3 regions of the Streptomyces sp. NPDC038280 genome follow, and region 1 is predicted to be linked to each of the others. Evidence: riboswitches for the same ligand, from Rfam matches in the RefSeq annotation. Region 1 holds a riboswitch; each other region holds the start of a gene.
The links. A riboswitch is a leader RNA that binds a small molecule or an ion and turns the genes downstream of it on or off. The one in region 1 is predicted to bind cyclic di-AMP.

Region 2: it holds a riboswitch for cyclic di-AMP, as region 1 does, so the genes downstream of both, ACZ7J0_RS04540 (M23 family metallopeptidase) here and ACZ7J0_RS14735 (M23 family metallopeptidase) in region 1, are expected to answer to the same signal.
Region 3: it holds a riboswitch for cyclic di-AMP, as region 1 does, so the genes downstream of both, ACZ7J0_RS01455 (M23 family metallopeptidase) here and ACZ7J0_RS14735 (M23 family metallopeptidase) in region 1, are expected to answer to the same signal.

What each region holds. Positions count from the first base shown of each region.
Region 1 covers NZ_JBVJYZ010000005.1:330,719-334,920, forward strand. The annotation lists gene ACZ7J0_RS14725 (MFS transporter) at 1-709, shown strand, start outside; gene ACZ7J0_RS14730 (PP2C family protein-serine/threonine phosphatase) at 980-2,146, shown strand; cyclic di-AMP (ydaO/yuaA leader) riboswitch at 2,394-2,528, shown strand; gene ACZ7J0_RS14735 (M23 family metallopeptidase) at 2,540-3,607, shown strand; gene ACZ7J0_RS14740 (PrsW family intramembrane metalloprotease) at 3,806-4,202, opposite strand, start outside.
Region 2 covers NZ_JBVJYZ010000001.1:1,016,058-1,020,259, forward strand. The annotation lists gene ACZ7J0_RS04530 (HPr family phosphocarrier protein) at 1-219, shown strand, start outside; gene ACZ7J0_RS04535 (GntR family transcriptional regulator) at 391-1,062, opposite strand; gene ACZ7J0_RS04540 (M23 family metallopeptidase) at 1,294-2,073, opposite strand; cyclic di-AMP (ydaO/yuaA leader) riboswitch at 2,087-2,253, opposite strand; gene ACZ7J0_RS04545 (M16 family metallopeptidase) at 2,452-3,834, opposite strand; gene ACZ7J0_RS04550 (M16 family metallopeptidase) at 3,861-4,202, opposite strand, start outside.
Region 3 covers NZ_JBVJYZ010000001.1:325,807-330,008, reverse strand. The annotation lists gene ACZ7J0_RS01470 (helix-turn-helix domain-containing protein) at 1-646, shown strand, start outside; gene ACZ7J0_RS01465 (DUF6126 family protein) at 687-836, shown strand; gene ACZ7J0_RS01460 (tyrosine-protein phosphatase) at 882-1,691, opposite strand; cyclic di-AMP (ydaO/yuaA leader) riboswitch at 2,158-2,317, shown strand; gene ACZ7J0_RS01455 (M23 family metallopeptidase) at 2,320-3,267, shown strand; gene ACZ7J0_RS01450 (SGNH/GDSL hydrolase family protein) at 3,428-4,202, shown strand, end outside.

The DNA.
Region 1 (4,202 bases):
CGCGCTGACGCTCGTACAGCTGCGGCATCTGCCGGTACGGACGGCCGGGACGGGGCCGGAGGAGCGGGACGAGGAGCGGGGGCAGTTCCGGACGGTCCTGGCCAATCGGCCGTTCCTGCTCTTCGCGCTGGCCATGACCGGGTCGTACGTCCTGTCCTTCCAGGTCTATCTCGCCCTGCCCCTGGCGGCCGGGTCGACCGCCGCGACCACCGCGATCTTCGTCGTCTCCGCGCTGGTCACCCTGGGCGGCCAGCTGCGGATCACGGACTGGTGCAAGCGGCGGTGGTCCCGGCAGCGGTGTCTGGTGGCCGGGCTCGCGCTGCTGGGCGCCGCCTTCCTGCTGCCGGTCGCGGTCGGCGGGATCACCGGACTGTTGCTGTGTGCTGCGGTTCTCGCGGTCGGGAACGCCGTCCTCTACCCGTTTGAGATGGACACCGTCGTCGCGCTGTCCGGCGGCCGGTGGCCGGCCACGCACTACGGCCTCTACAACACCGTCTGCGGGATCGGCATCACCCTCGGGAACCTCGGCACGGGCGCGCTGCTCGGCGTGGGCGGGTGGCCGGCCCTGCCGTGGCTGGTGCTGTGCGCGGTGGGGCTCGGCTGCGCGGGAGCGGTGGCGGCGCTCGCGCGGGGCGGGCGGCTCGCGCCCGGAAAGCCGCGCGAAGAGGCGGAGGAGGAGTCGGGCGAGGGGGTGCGGGAGGGGGCCTGAGTCCGCGCGAACGCCGGGCCGCGGGCCTCGGAGTGCCGGTCGGGTGGTCGGGGGCCCGGAGCGCTGGTCGGGTGGTCCGGGTGGGTTGGCGGTGGGGGGCCCGGTGGTCCGGGTGGGTGGTCCGGGTGGGTGGACCCTTCCCCGGTTGGCCGATGGCGAGTCGCCGCGCGGCGCGGCTACGGCCAGCCTGGGTGGGGCGCGGTACCGTCCGCAGCCGTCCCTCGCCTTCCGCGGGGCGACTCCAAGGCGGACCGGGCAGGGAGAGCACAGGTGGGGCGACCATCGCGGGGCGGCGGCACCGACGGAGGACGGGGAGGCCCGACCCGGAGCGAGCGGGCGCGCCGGTTCATCCGGGCGCTGCCCGCGCTTCTGATCGTCGGCGGGGTCGTCTACGACCTGGCGACCCCGCCCACCTTCACCGCCGCTCCGCTCTTCTCGGCCGCCCCGCTGATCGCGGCGCCGTTCTTCTCCCTGCGGACGACCCTGGTCACCGGCCTCGCCGCCCTGGCCGCCGTTCTCGGACTGCACATCTACAACGGCACGATCGGCAGGGTCCCGGCACTGACCGAGATCCTCACCGTGTTCACGGTCTCCGCGCTGGCCCTGCTCGTCAACCGGGTCGTCCGGCGCAGCGGTGAACGGCTGGCGTCCGCGCGGGTGATCGCCGAGACCGCTCAACGGGCGGTACTGCCCGTTCCCGCCGAGCGGATCAGCGGACTGCAGATCGCCGCGCGGTACGAGGCGGCGCAGGCGGACGCGTTCATCGGCGGGGACCTCTTCGCGGTGCAGGACACGCCGTACGGGGTCCGGCTCGTCGTCGGGGACGTACGCGGCAAGGGGCTCGACGCCGTGGAGGCGGTGGCCATCGTCATCGGGGCGTTCCGGGAGGCCGCCGAGCAGGAGAGAACCCTGGAGGGGGTGGCGCAACGGCTGGAACGGGCGCTCACCCGGGAGGGCGCCCGCCGGGACGACCTGGACGCCTTCGAGGGGTTCACGACGGCCGTGCTCGCCGAGATCCCACGGGGGGCCGGCGTGCTGCGCGTCGTGAACCGCGGCCATCCGGAGCCGCTGCTGCTGTACGCCGACGGGGGCCTCGGCCGGGTGGAGCCGTCCGAGCCGGCGCTGCCGCTGGGCATGGGCGACCTGGCGGCGTGGCCGGACCGGGCCGACGAGGCGCCGTACCCGCCGGGCGCGACCCTGCTGCTCTACACGGACGGACTGTCCGAGGCGCGCGACGCGAACGGCGTCTTCTACGACCCCGCCGCGCGGCTGGCGGGGCGGATCTTCCCCGGGCCCGGGGAACTGCTCGACGCTTTGGTGGACGACGTACGGCGGTACACGGGCGGCGGCTCGAACGACGACATGGCGCTGCTCGCGGTGAGCAGGCCGGGGGAGGGCCAGCCCGCGCGGCGCAGGACGATGCCCGTCGTGCCGTAACCGACGGCGCACACGGTGCGTAGTCGAAGGACACCCCTGCGCATAACAGTTGACGAACGATCAGATCGGGTGGGTTTCCGGCGGCCGGAGGGCGGGTCCTCAACTCGCCCGATTGCGCCTGGTTGCCACTCATAAGTCCTGGTGGGGGCGGGGAATGATCAAGGGGAACAGCTTGGAATCCGGTCCCCGCGTCTATTAACGTTCGATAACGCAGTGCGGTCGTCACAACCGTCGCAAGAGGCGGCACCGTGCGCACGCGCCGAATTCCGCAAGGGAACCGGGGAACCACCACCTTGGGGTGAATCGGGTCGAATTGGGCCCGTAGGAGACCTTCCTGCTCCGAACCCGTCAGCTAACCCGGTAGGCGATAAGGAAGGAAAGGAGTACGCCTCCGTGGCGTCCAACACCCCTGCCCCCGAAGCCCCCTTCGACTCGTTCGGTGCCTCGGGTGCCGCGGGCGCGGGCACCGACACGGTGTGGGAGGAATGGAATCCCACCGAGGACTCCGTCCGCCCCGTGCGTGGCCGGCACCGCGTTGCCAAGCAGCGCTCCAACTTCGCCCGCAGCTCCACCGTCCTCGGCGTCGGTGTCATCGCGGCCGTCGGCGGGGCCGGCATGGCCACCGCGCAGGACAAGCCGCCGGTCTCCATATCGCTGCCCGACCTCCCGGACGCGATCACGGATCATGTGCCGGACGCCTCCTCCCTGCCGGGCATCGGTTCCCTGATGGGGGACGCGGAGGACGGCGAGAACACCGACGGGCAGAACGCCGCGCCCCTCACCACCGCCTCCCTGACCACTGACGCCGGCCCCGGGCAGCGCACCGGCGCCGACGCGGGCGAGGCACTGCGCGCCCGGATCCTTCAGCAGGCCGAGCAGCAGAAGGCGTCCGCCGACGCGGAGGCGAAGGCGGCCTCGGAGAAGTCCGCCGCCGAGCAGGCCGCCGCCGAGGCGAAGGCGCAGCAGACGGCCGCGCAGAAGGCCGCGGCCGAGGCGAAGAAGAAGGCGGACGCGGAAGCCGCGGCCAAGGCCGAGGCGGAGCGGCTGGCCGAACTGGCCGCGAGTTACTCGCTTCCGACCTCCTCGTACACGATCACCTCCACCTTCGGCCAGTCCGGATCGATGTGGTCCTCGGGCTATCACACGGGTCTCGACTTCGCGGCCCCGACGGGCACCCCGGTCAAGGCCGTGCACGGCGGCACCGTCAAGTCGGCCGGCTGGTCCGGCTCGTACGGCTATCGGATCGTCCTGGAGCTGGAGGACGGTACGGAGGTGTGGTTCTGCCACCTGTCGTCGATGACGGTCGGGGCCGGGCAGACGGTCGGGACCGGCGAGACCATCGGGCGGGTCGGCGCGACGGGCAATGTCACGGGCCCGCACCTGCACCTGGAGGTGCACACCCCGGGCGGCGACGGCGTCGACCCCGCCGCCTGGCTCCGGGGCAAGGGCCTCAGCGTCTGACGGCGGCCGCGCCCGCAGCCCCTCCGCACGCTCTGACACGCCTCACCCCGAACCGCACGGCCGAGCGCACCGCCCGGCCGGCGCGGTCCCACGTCCGTGAGTCCCTGACGGCCGCCGGTGCTCGCACCGGCGCGTCCTCGCACGCCGGCAGCCTGGCGACACCCCCCCGACGCCATGGCTGCCGGTTTCTCCGCAGGGTCAGGAGCGGTACGGGTTGTAGGAGCCGTAGTCCCGGTACGGCGGCGGCGTCCACACCCGGCCCGTGGCCCGCGCCGCGTACGTCAGCGACGGCGCCGCTATCCCCTTGCGCTGCCACAGGTGGTGCAGCAGCTCCTGCTCGCGCGCCATGAAGTCCGGGCCGGCCGCGCCCCGGTGGGCCCGGTGCCGCAGAAACGCCAGGCTCGTCGCGAAGGCTTCGTATTCGGCGACCGCCCGGGCCGCCGCCGGTCCGTACGTACGCGCCGCGAAGTCCCTGGCCATGCCGCGCGCCCGCATCGAGGAGAGCGCGAGGGGCTCGGCGGGCGAGAGCCAGCCCGCCGCCGCGTACGCGGGCAGCGATCCGGATATCGTGCGCAGCTCCCGCTGTCGGGTCCAT
Region 2 (4,202 bases), on a different contig from region 1:
TTCGTCCGTGCCGCCACGGCCTCCGGCGTCCCCGTGACGATCGCCAAGGCCGACGGCAACCCGGTCAACGCCGCGTCCATGCTGGCGGTGCTCGGTCTTGGTGCCCAGGGTGGCGAGGAGATCCTGCTCGCGTCGGACGCCGAGGGCGCCGAGGTGGCCCTGGACCGTCTGGCGAAGCTGGTCGCCGAGGGTCTCGACGAGCTCCCCGAGACCGTCTGAACCATCGGGGCGCGGGCGCGCTCGGCGGCATTTCGAATTGCGGCGGAGCCGCACTGCCCGGGAATTCTCCCGGCAGTGCGGCTCTTCTGCTTTTCGCCGCCTCCATTCCCCGTCGGCGGGCAGCAGAATTAACGCCCCCCATTTCCTCGTTCTTTGTATACGGCGCGTTTGTTAATTGCGGGCGCTCGCCGTGTTTACTGCGTGTTGCGAGGTTCTCACAGGGCCGCGCAACCGGTGCATGGGAGCCGAACGCTCGGCGTGCAGCGCGGTCAGCGCCCGGGCCCGCTCCGCGTCGCCGCGCGCCACGGCGTCGACGATCGCGCCGTGCTCGGCCCAGGCCTCGACCGGCTCCGCCGGGAGCTCGACCGCGTACATCCAGGCGATCTTGTGTCGCAGCTGGGTGAGCAGCGCGGTGAGCCCGGGGCTGCCGGACGCCTGGGCCAGCGTCTCGTGGAACCAGCCGCCCAGCGAGCGCAGATCCTCGCCCTGGCCGCGCCTGGCCCGCTCCTGACCCAGCCTGACCAGGCCGCGCAGCACCTTGAGGTGGGCCTCGGTGCGGCGCTCGGCGGCGCGTGCGGCCCCCATCGGCTCCAGCAGCGCACGGATCTCCAGAAGGTCGGCGGCCTCCCGGTCACTCGGCTCGGCGACACAGGCGCCGGCGTGGCGGCGGGTGACGACGAAGCCCTCGGACTCCAGGGTGCGCAGGGCCTCGCGGACCGGGACGCGCGAGACTCCGTAGCGGCGCGCGAGCTGTTCCTCGGTCAGCCGGCTGCCGCGTCCGAAGACACCCGCGACGATGTCGTCGCGGATCGCCGTGCATACCGAATGCGCGGGAATGCGCATGTTCAACCTCCGCCTTAATCCGCGCTAAACCCATCCGACTGATGCCTGTTCGTGAACTCACTGTTAGTGAACTGTATTGCAGCTGGGCGGGATTTCCGATGGCTGCCGGAAATCCATGGATATCTTTTGGCCAGAACCCGGCACGGTGGGCTCCCGGTACGCCGAAGGCCCCGGCTCGCGAGGAGCCGGGGCCTTCGGGACGCGCGGGGCGCGAGAAGCGGTCGGTCGGGGTCAGACGTTGACGCCCTTGGAGCGCAGGTAGGCGATCGGGTCGATGTCGGAGCCGTACTCCGGGCTCGTCCGGGCCTCGAAGTGCAGGTGCGGGCCGGTGGAGTTGCCCGTCGAGCCGGAGAGGCCGATCTGCTGGCCCGGGGTGACGGACTGGCCGACCGAGACACCGATCGACGAGAGGTGGCCGTACTGCGTGTACGTGCCGTCCTTCATCCGGATCACGATGTTGTTGCCGTACGCGCCGCCCCAGCCGGCCTCCACGACGGTGCCGGAGCCGACGGCCACGACCTTGGTGCCGGAGGCGGCCCGGAAGTCGACGCCGGAGTGACTGCCCGAGGACCAGAGCGAGCCGCCGGTCTTGTAGCCGGTGGTGACGAACGAGCCGGCGATCGGGAGACGGTAGGAGTTGAGGAGCTTGCGCTCGGCCTCACGGGCGGCGCGCTCCTTGGCCTCACGGATCTCCTTGGCGCGGGCCTCGGCCTTGCGCTTGGCCTCGGCACGGGCCCTGGCCTCCGCCTTCGCCTTGGCTATGGCCTCCACGGCCTCGCGCTCCTGGGCGGCGGCCTGCGCGTTGATGCGGTCGGCGAGCGAGTCGGCGACGACGACCTGGGTGAGGCCGGTGTCCACGGGGAGGGGCTCCGTGTCGGCGGCGAGCGCCGGGGAGGCGAGTGATCCGATGACGCCGGTGGTGGCGAGCGCCGCGACTCCGGCGACGTGCGCGCTTCGGCGGGTCAGGCGGCTCGGGGCACGGTGCTTCCCGGTGGCACGGGTGAACGCCATGTAGTGGCTGATCCTTTCCTTCCTTCTCGCCTACCGGGTTAGCTGACGGGTTCGGAGCAGGAAGGTCTCCTACGGGCCCCTCCGCACGCGAGGCGCGAAGGCGTCCGATTCACCCCAGGGACTGATTGGGTCCCCGGCTCCCCAGGCTCGCGCCTGACGGGGACTCGGCGATGGCTGCCCGATGCCGCGGGTGCGGCGGGTGCAACTGGCGGACAGCGCCCATGACGCTAAGCGGATCGTCTTTCAATCACCAAACAGACACGCTGTTTTGTAGTGCACGCCACATGCCATACACTCCGCTTCCCTCCCAATCCAGACAAAAGGGAGGACCCCGACGTAACGTGACGTCGGGGTCCCCGATCCTCGGGACGCTGTCAATCAGCCGGTGACGACGGTCACTTCACCGATGCCGAGCGCCCTGACGGGCTCCTCGATCTCCGCGGCGTCACCCACGAGGACCGTCACCAGACGGTCCACCGGGAAGGCGTTGACGACGGCCGCCGTCGCCTCCACCGTGCCGGTCTCCGCGAGGCGCGCGTACAGCTGCGCCTGGAAGTCGTCGGGCAGGTGCTGCTCGACCTGGTCGGCGAGCGTGGCGGCGACGGACGCCGCCGTCTCGTACTTGAGCGGGGCGACACCCACCAGGTTCTGCACCGCGACATCGCGCTCGGCGTCGGTGAGGCCCTCGGCGGCGAGCTTGCGCAGGACCTTCCACAGATCGTCCAGCGCCGGGCCGGTGTTGGGGGTGTCGACCGAGCCGCTGATCGCGAGCATCGCGGCGCCGGTGGCCCCTCCCGGGGACGTGGGAGCGGACGAGCGCAGCACCTGCCCGAAGGCCCGCACTCCGTAGGTGTAGCCCTTCTCCTCGCGAAGGACCCGGTCCAGACGGGACGTCAGGGTCCCGCCGAGGCAGTACGTGCCGAGCACTTGGGCCGGCCACACACGGTCGTGCCGGTCGGCTCCGATGCGGCCGATCAGCAGCTGCGTCTGTACAGCGCCGGGACGGTCCACGATCACCACGCGGCCGGTGTCGTCGGCGGTGATCGGCGGCACCGGGCGGGGCTCGGCGGTGTTCCCGGTCCAGTCGCCGATGGAGTCGGCGAGCACCGCGTCCAGGTCGACGTCCGTCAGATCGCCGACGATCACCGCGGTGGCCGTGGCGGGCCGGACATGGGCTTCGTAGAAGGCCCGTACGGCGGCCGAGTCGATGCCGGCGACGGTCTCCTCGGTGCCCTGGCGCGGACGCGACATGCGCGAGGAGGCCGGGAACAGCTCCTTGGAGAGCTGCTTGGCCGCGCGGCGGCCCGGGTTGGCCGTCTCGTGCGGGATCTCGTCGAGGCGGTTGCGTACGAGACGCTCGATCTCGGTGTCGACGAAGGCGGGCGCGCGCAGCGCCTCGGCGAGCAGGCCGAGCGCCTTCGGCAGCCGGGAGACCGGGACTTCGAGCGAGACCCGGACACCCGGGTGGTCGGCGTGGGCGTCCAGCGTGGCGCCGCAGCGCTCCAGCTCGGCCGCGAACTCCTCCGCGGTGTGCTTGTCGGTGCCCTCCGACAGGGCGCGCGCCATGATCGTCGCGACGCCGTCGAGGCCCTCCGGCTCGGCGTCCAGCGGGGCGTCGAGGAAGATCTCGACGGCCACGACCTGCTGACCCGGGCGGTGGCAGCGCAGCACCGTCAGGCCGTTGTCGAGACGGCCGCGGTCCGGAGCCGGGAAGGCCCACGGCGTCGCGGTGCCCGGCTGGGGCTGCGGGTGGAAGTCCATGCTGGTCAAAGACACGGCAGCGTCGCTCACTGGTCCGCTCCCTCTTCCTCGTCGCTCTGCTCGGCGGTCTCGGCGCCGTTCTCTGCGTCTGCCTGGACGGGCTCGTAGACCAGCACCGCCCTGTTGTCGGGGCGCAGCCGGGCCTTGGCGACCGCCTGCACCTCCTCCGCCGTGATGTCGAGCACCCGGTGGACGGCGCTCAGGGCCAGTTGCGGGTCACCGAACAGGACCGCGAAGCGGCACAGTTCGTCGGCGCGGCCCGCGACCGTGCCGAGCCGGTCCAGCCACTCGCGCTCCAACTGGGCCTGCGCGCGCTCCATCTCCTCGGGCGTGGGGCCCTCGGCGGCGAAGCGCGCGAGCTCCTCGTC
Region 3 (4,202 bases), on a different contig from region 1:
AGTCCCGGACCGAGGGTCGGCCGCCGCCGCGTCGGACGGCGCGTCCGACGACCAACTGATCTCGGAGGCCCTCCCCGACGTCGCGCCCCGGCTGAGGGGGCTGCGCCGACGCCAGGGGCTCACTCTGGAGACGGCCGCCCGCCGCGCCGGACTCTCCCCGGCCCACCTCTCCCGGCTGGAGACGGGCCGCCGGCAGCCCTCGCTGCCCATGCTGCTCGCCCTTGCCCGCATCTACGGCACGACCGTCTCCGAACTGCTCGGGGAGGTGCCGCCCGAGCGCGATCCCATCGTCCGCGCGGGGAGCGCCGAGCCCGCCGAGGCGGACGGGTGGATCTATCACCAGGCGGGCGGGCCCGGACGGGCCATGCAGGCGCTGCGCGTCCAGGTCCCGTACACCACCCGGGACGACCTCGTCCGCGTCCACCCGGGGGAGGAGTGGCTCCACGTCCTGGAAGGCAGGGTGCGCCTCGCCCTGGGCGACGCCGTCCACGTCCTCGACCCCGGGGACAGCGCGCACTTCGACTCGCTCACCCCGCACCGGATCGGCGCCGCCACGCGCGGCGGCGCCGCGCTGCTCTTCGTCCACACCCTGCTGCAGAGTCCCGCCACCGAGCTGTGCCTCGGTGGCGGAGCGCCGCGCCGCTGACCCGCACGCTCGCCGCCGACCTCATGAAATGAGACGTCGAATGTCCGACAAATCAGCATCTGTCCCGTCCACCGAGGAGAAGAAGTTCCCCCGGGGGCTGGTCATCCGCCTCTTCGCCTACCTCGTCGCCGGACACCTCTTCGCGGCGTTCCTCTATCTGCTGTTCCTGCTCGGCGGTCAGAACCAGTAGGGCCGGATCCCGCCGGTCCCGCGCTTCCGCCGATCCTGATTACCGCTAGTCCTGGAGGAGGGCGAAGCGCAGCCGCTCGCGGGTCTCCGGGGTGAGCTTCAGGCCCTCGGAGAGGTACCGCTCGACGCTGCCCCAGTTCGCCTCGATGGTGTCGAAGGCGGCGGAGAGGTACTCCGCGCGTGCGTCGAAGAGGGGGCCGAGCAGTTCCATGACCTCCGGGGACATGGCCTCGGCCGAGGTGCTGCTGCGGCGGACCTTGTAGCGGCGGTGGGGGTCGTTCGACTTGAGGTAGTCCGTCTCGATCGCCTCGCGCTCGACGCCGACCGCGAGCAGGGACACGGCGATGGAGAGCCCCGCGCGGTCCTTGCCGGCCGCGCAGTGCATCAGGGCGGGGACGCTGTCCTCGGCCATGGCGTGCAGGACCCGGCTGTGCTCGGCGGTGCGGTCCGTGATGATCTCGCGGTACGTGTGCGTCATGCGGGCGGCGGCCTTGCCGTCGCCGAGGAGGGAGCGCAGCTGGGCGAGGTCGCCACCGCTGACCATCTTCCAGAACTCCTTGCCGTCCGCGGGGTCGTTGAGCGGGATGTTCACGTTCCGCACGCCGGGCAGGGCGACGTCCGGGCCCTCCACCTTCTGGTCGGCGGCGTTGCGGAAGTCGAAGATCGTGTGCAGCCCGAGGCCGGCGAGGAAGGTCGCGTCGTCATCGGTGGCGTGGGCCAGGTGCCCGCTGCGGAAGAGCCGCCCATAGCGCACTGTCCGCCCGTCCACGGTCGGCAGCCCGCCCACGTCCCGGAAATTCCGGACTCCGGTCAGCTCGGGTTCGGTCGACGGGACCTGCGGCAGCTGCTGCGTCACGAGAGCTCCTGAGGTGTTCTGCCGTCGGCGCTGATCGCCGACGTGGCGCGGCCTCGACGATACGACATCGGTTCCTGAGGCAATCATCTCGGCGGGAGCCTCCCGACACGCCGGTTCCTGAGGAACTGGCGGCAATCGGCAGAACATTTGCTGTTGAGTGCAATGCGTATGGAATGAGCCTTCTGTCCGTATTGAGTTGTTCGGCATGGCGTGCCCCGGTAATGCGGGAGATGGGTACGGGCACGTGAGCAGCGTCATAAACGTGACCGTCCGTGGCGGAACACGGAAGTCGAATTCCTTGCTCACGACGGAGATTGATGATCCGGAGTCGACGGAGGGTGACCGGAATTTCGCGCCGATATCACAGCGCCCATTCGCGATGGAATGCGATGGCTTGTTAGCGCCGACCGGCTCGTCTACGGTCACCGTCAATCCGGATGGACCGCCGAATCCTGCCACCGTCCGGAATTCACACCCACCCACGTGTGGCAGGAGCGGGGGACCCAGGTAAGAACGCCGATTCCGGATTTCCGGAGGCGGCTCGGGGTTAAGGCGCGCCACAGCGCGACCGGGCATCTCCAGCCCGAACCCGACAGCTCACCTCGCAGGCGCCGGAGAGGAATTCGCCATGCCCGCGAAGGGTAAGCACCGCCGTCCCAAGGCCAACCCGATCACGCGTGGATTCGTCGCCGCCGGAACGGGTGGCGCCGTCGTCGCCCTTCCGCTTCTCGGCGCGACCGGAGCGCACGCCGCCGAGGCGAGCGCCCCGGCCGTGACGCAGGGAACCACCGTCGCCGCCGCCAAGTCCGTGGCACAGCAGTCCGCCAAGGCCGCGCCGAAGACGTACTCCGTCGTCGCCGGTGACTGCCTCTCGACGATCGCCGCGGACCACCACCTCGCCGGTGGCTGGAAGAAGCTCTACCACGACAACCGCCAGGTCGTCGGCGAGAACCCCGCGCTGATCATCCCCGGCATGAAGCTCACCCTGGGCGCGAAGTCCACCGCCAAGGCCAAGCCCGCGCACAAGGCGGCTCCCAAGGCCGCGCCGAAGGCGGCTCCGAAGGCGGCCCCCAAGGCCGACGACTCGGCGCGCAGCTCCCGCAGCAGTGACCGCGCGTCCGCCCCTTCGACCTCGACCTCGGCGTCCACCCCGGACTCCACGTCGGCCTCCGGCTTCACCGCCCCGGTCAGCGGCCCGAGCGTCACCACCCCGTACCACGCCTCCGGCTCCATGTGGTCCTCCGGCTACCACACCGGTGTCGACTTCGCGGCCTCCACCGGCACGACCGTCAAGGCCGTCGGCCCGGGCACCGTCGTCTCCGCCGGATGGGGCGGCGCGTACGGCAACGAGGTCATCATCCAGCACACCGACGGCAGCTACTCGCAGTACGGCCACCTCTCGTCCCTCTCGGTCTCCTCCGGTGAGAGCGTCACCGGCGGACAGCAGATCGGCCTCTCCGGCTCCACCGGCAACTCCTCCGGTCCGCACCTGCACTTCGAGATCCGTACGGGCCCGAGCTACGGCTCGGACATCGACCCGCTCGCGTACCTGCGTCAGCACGGCGTCTCCATCTGACCCGGTACACGCGCGAATCCCGTACCGAGGCCCGGCACTTCTGTGCCGGGCCTCGGTCTATTCCGGCTTGGGTGAATCTTGACCGGTGGCATATGTCACGCCCCGTCAACCGCTCCTTACGGTCGCGTAGGTCACATCCGTAAGGGAAAGATGTGGTCCCGTGGCAGACCGTTCGAGAGCAATAGACAGTGGCACAGGCGTATTCGGTTCGTACGCGGCGATCGGCGACAGCTTTACCGAAGGGGTGGGGGACCCGGGGCCCGGGGAAACGTATGTGGGTTGGGCGGACCGCCTCGCGGTCCTCCTCGCCGACCGGCTTCCGGAGGAGGACCACGACGGCTTCCGCTACGCCAACCTCGCCGTCCGCGGACGTCTCCTCGACCAGATCGTCGAGGAGCAGGTCCCCCGGGCGAAGGAACTCGCCCCGGAACTGGTGACCTTCTGCGCGGGCGGCAACGACATCATCCGGCCCGGCACCGACCCCGACGAGGTCGCCGAACGCTTCGAGCGCGCCGTCGCGGACCTCACCTCGGCCGTGGGCACCGTGATGGTCACGACCGGTTTCGACACGCGCGGTGTGACCCTGCTGCGTCATCTCCGCGGCAAGATCGCCACGTACAACGGGCATGTGCGGGCCGTCGCCGACCGGTACGGATGCCCCGTCCTCGACCTGTGGTCCCTCAAGTCCATTCAGGACAGGCGGGCTTGGGACAGCGACCGGCTGCACCTGTCGGCCGAGGGCCACACCCGGGTCGCCCTGCGCGCCGGCCAGGTCCTGGGCCTTGAGGTGCCCGCCGACCCCGACCAGCCGTGGCCGCCGCTGCCTCCGCGGGGCGCCCTCGAAGTGCGCCGGGACGACATCCAGTGGGCGCGCGAGTATCTGGTGCCCTGGATCGGACGCAGGCTCCGCGGCGAATCGTCCGGCGACCACGTCG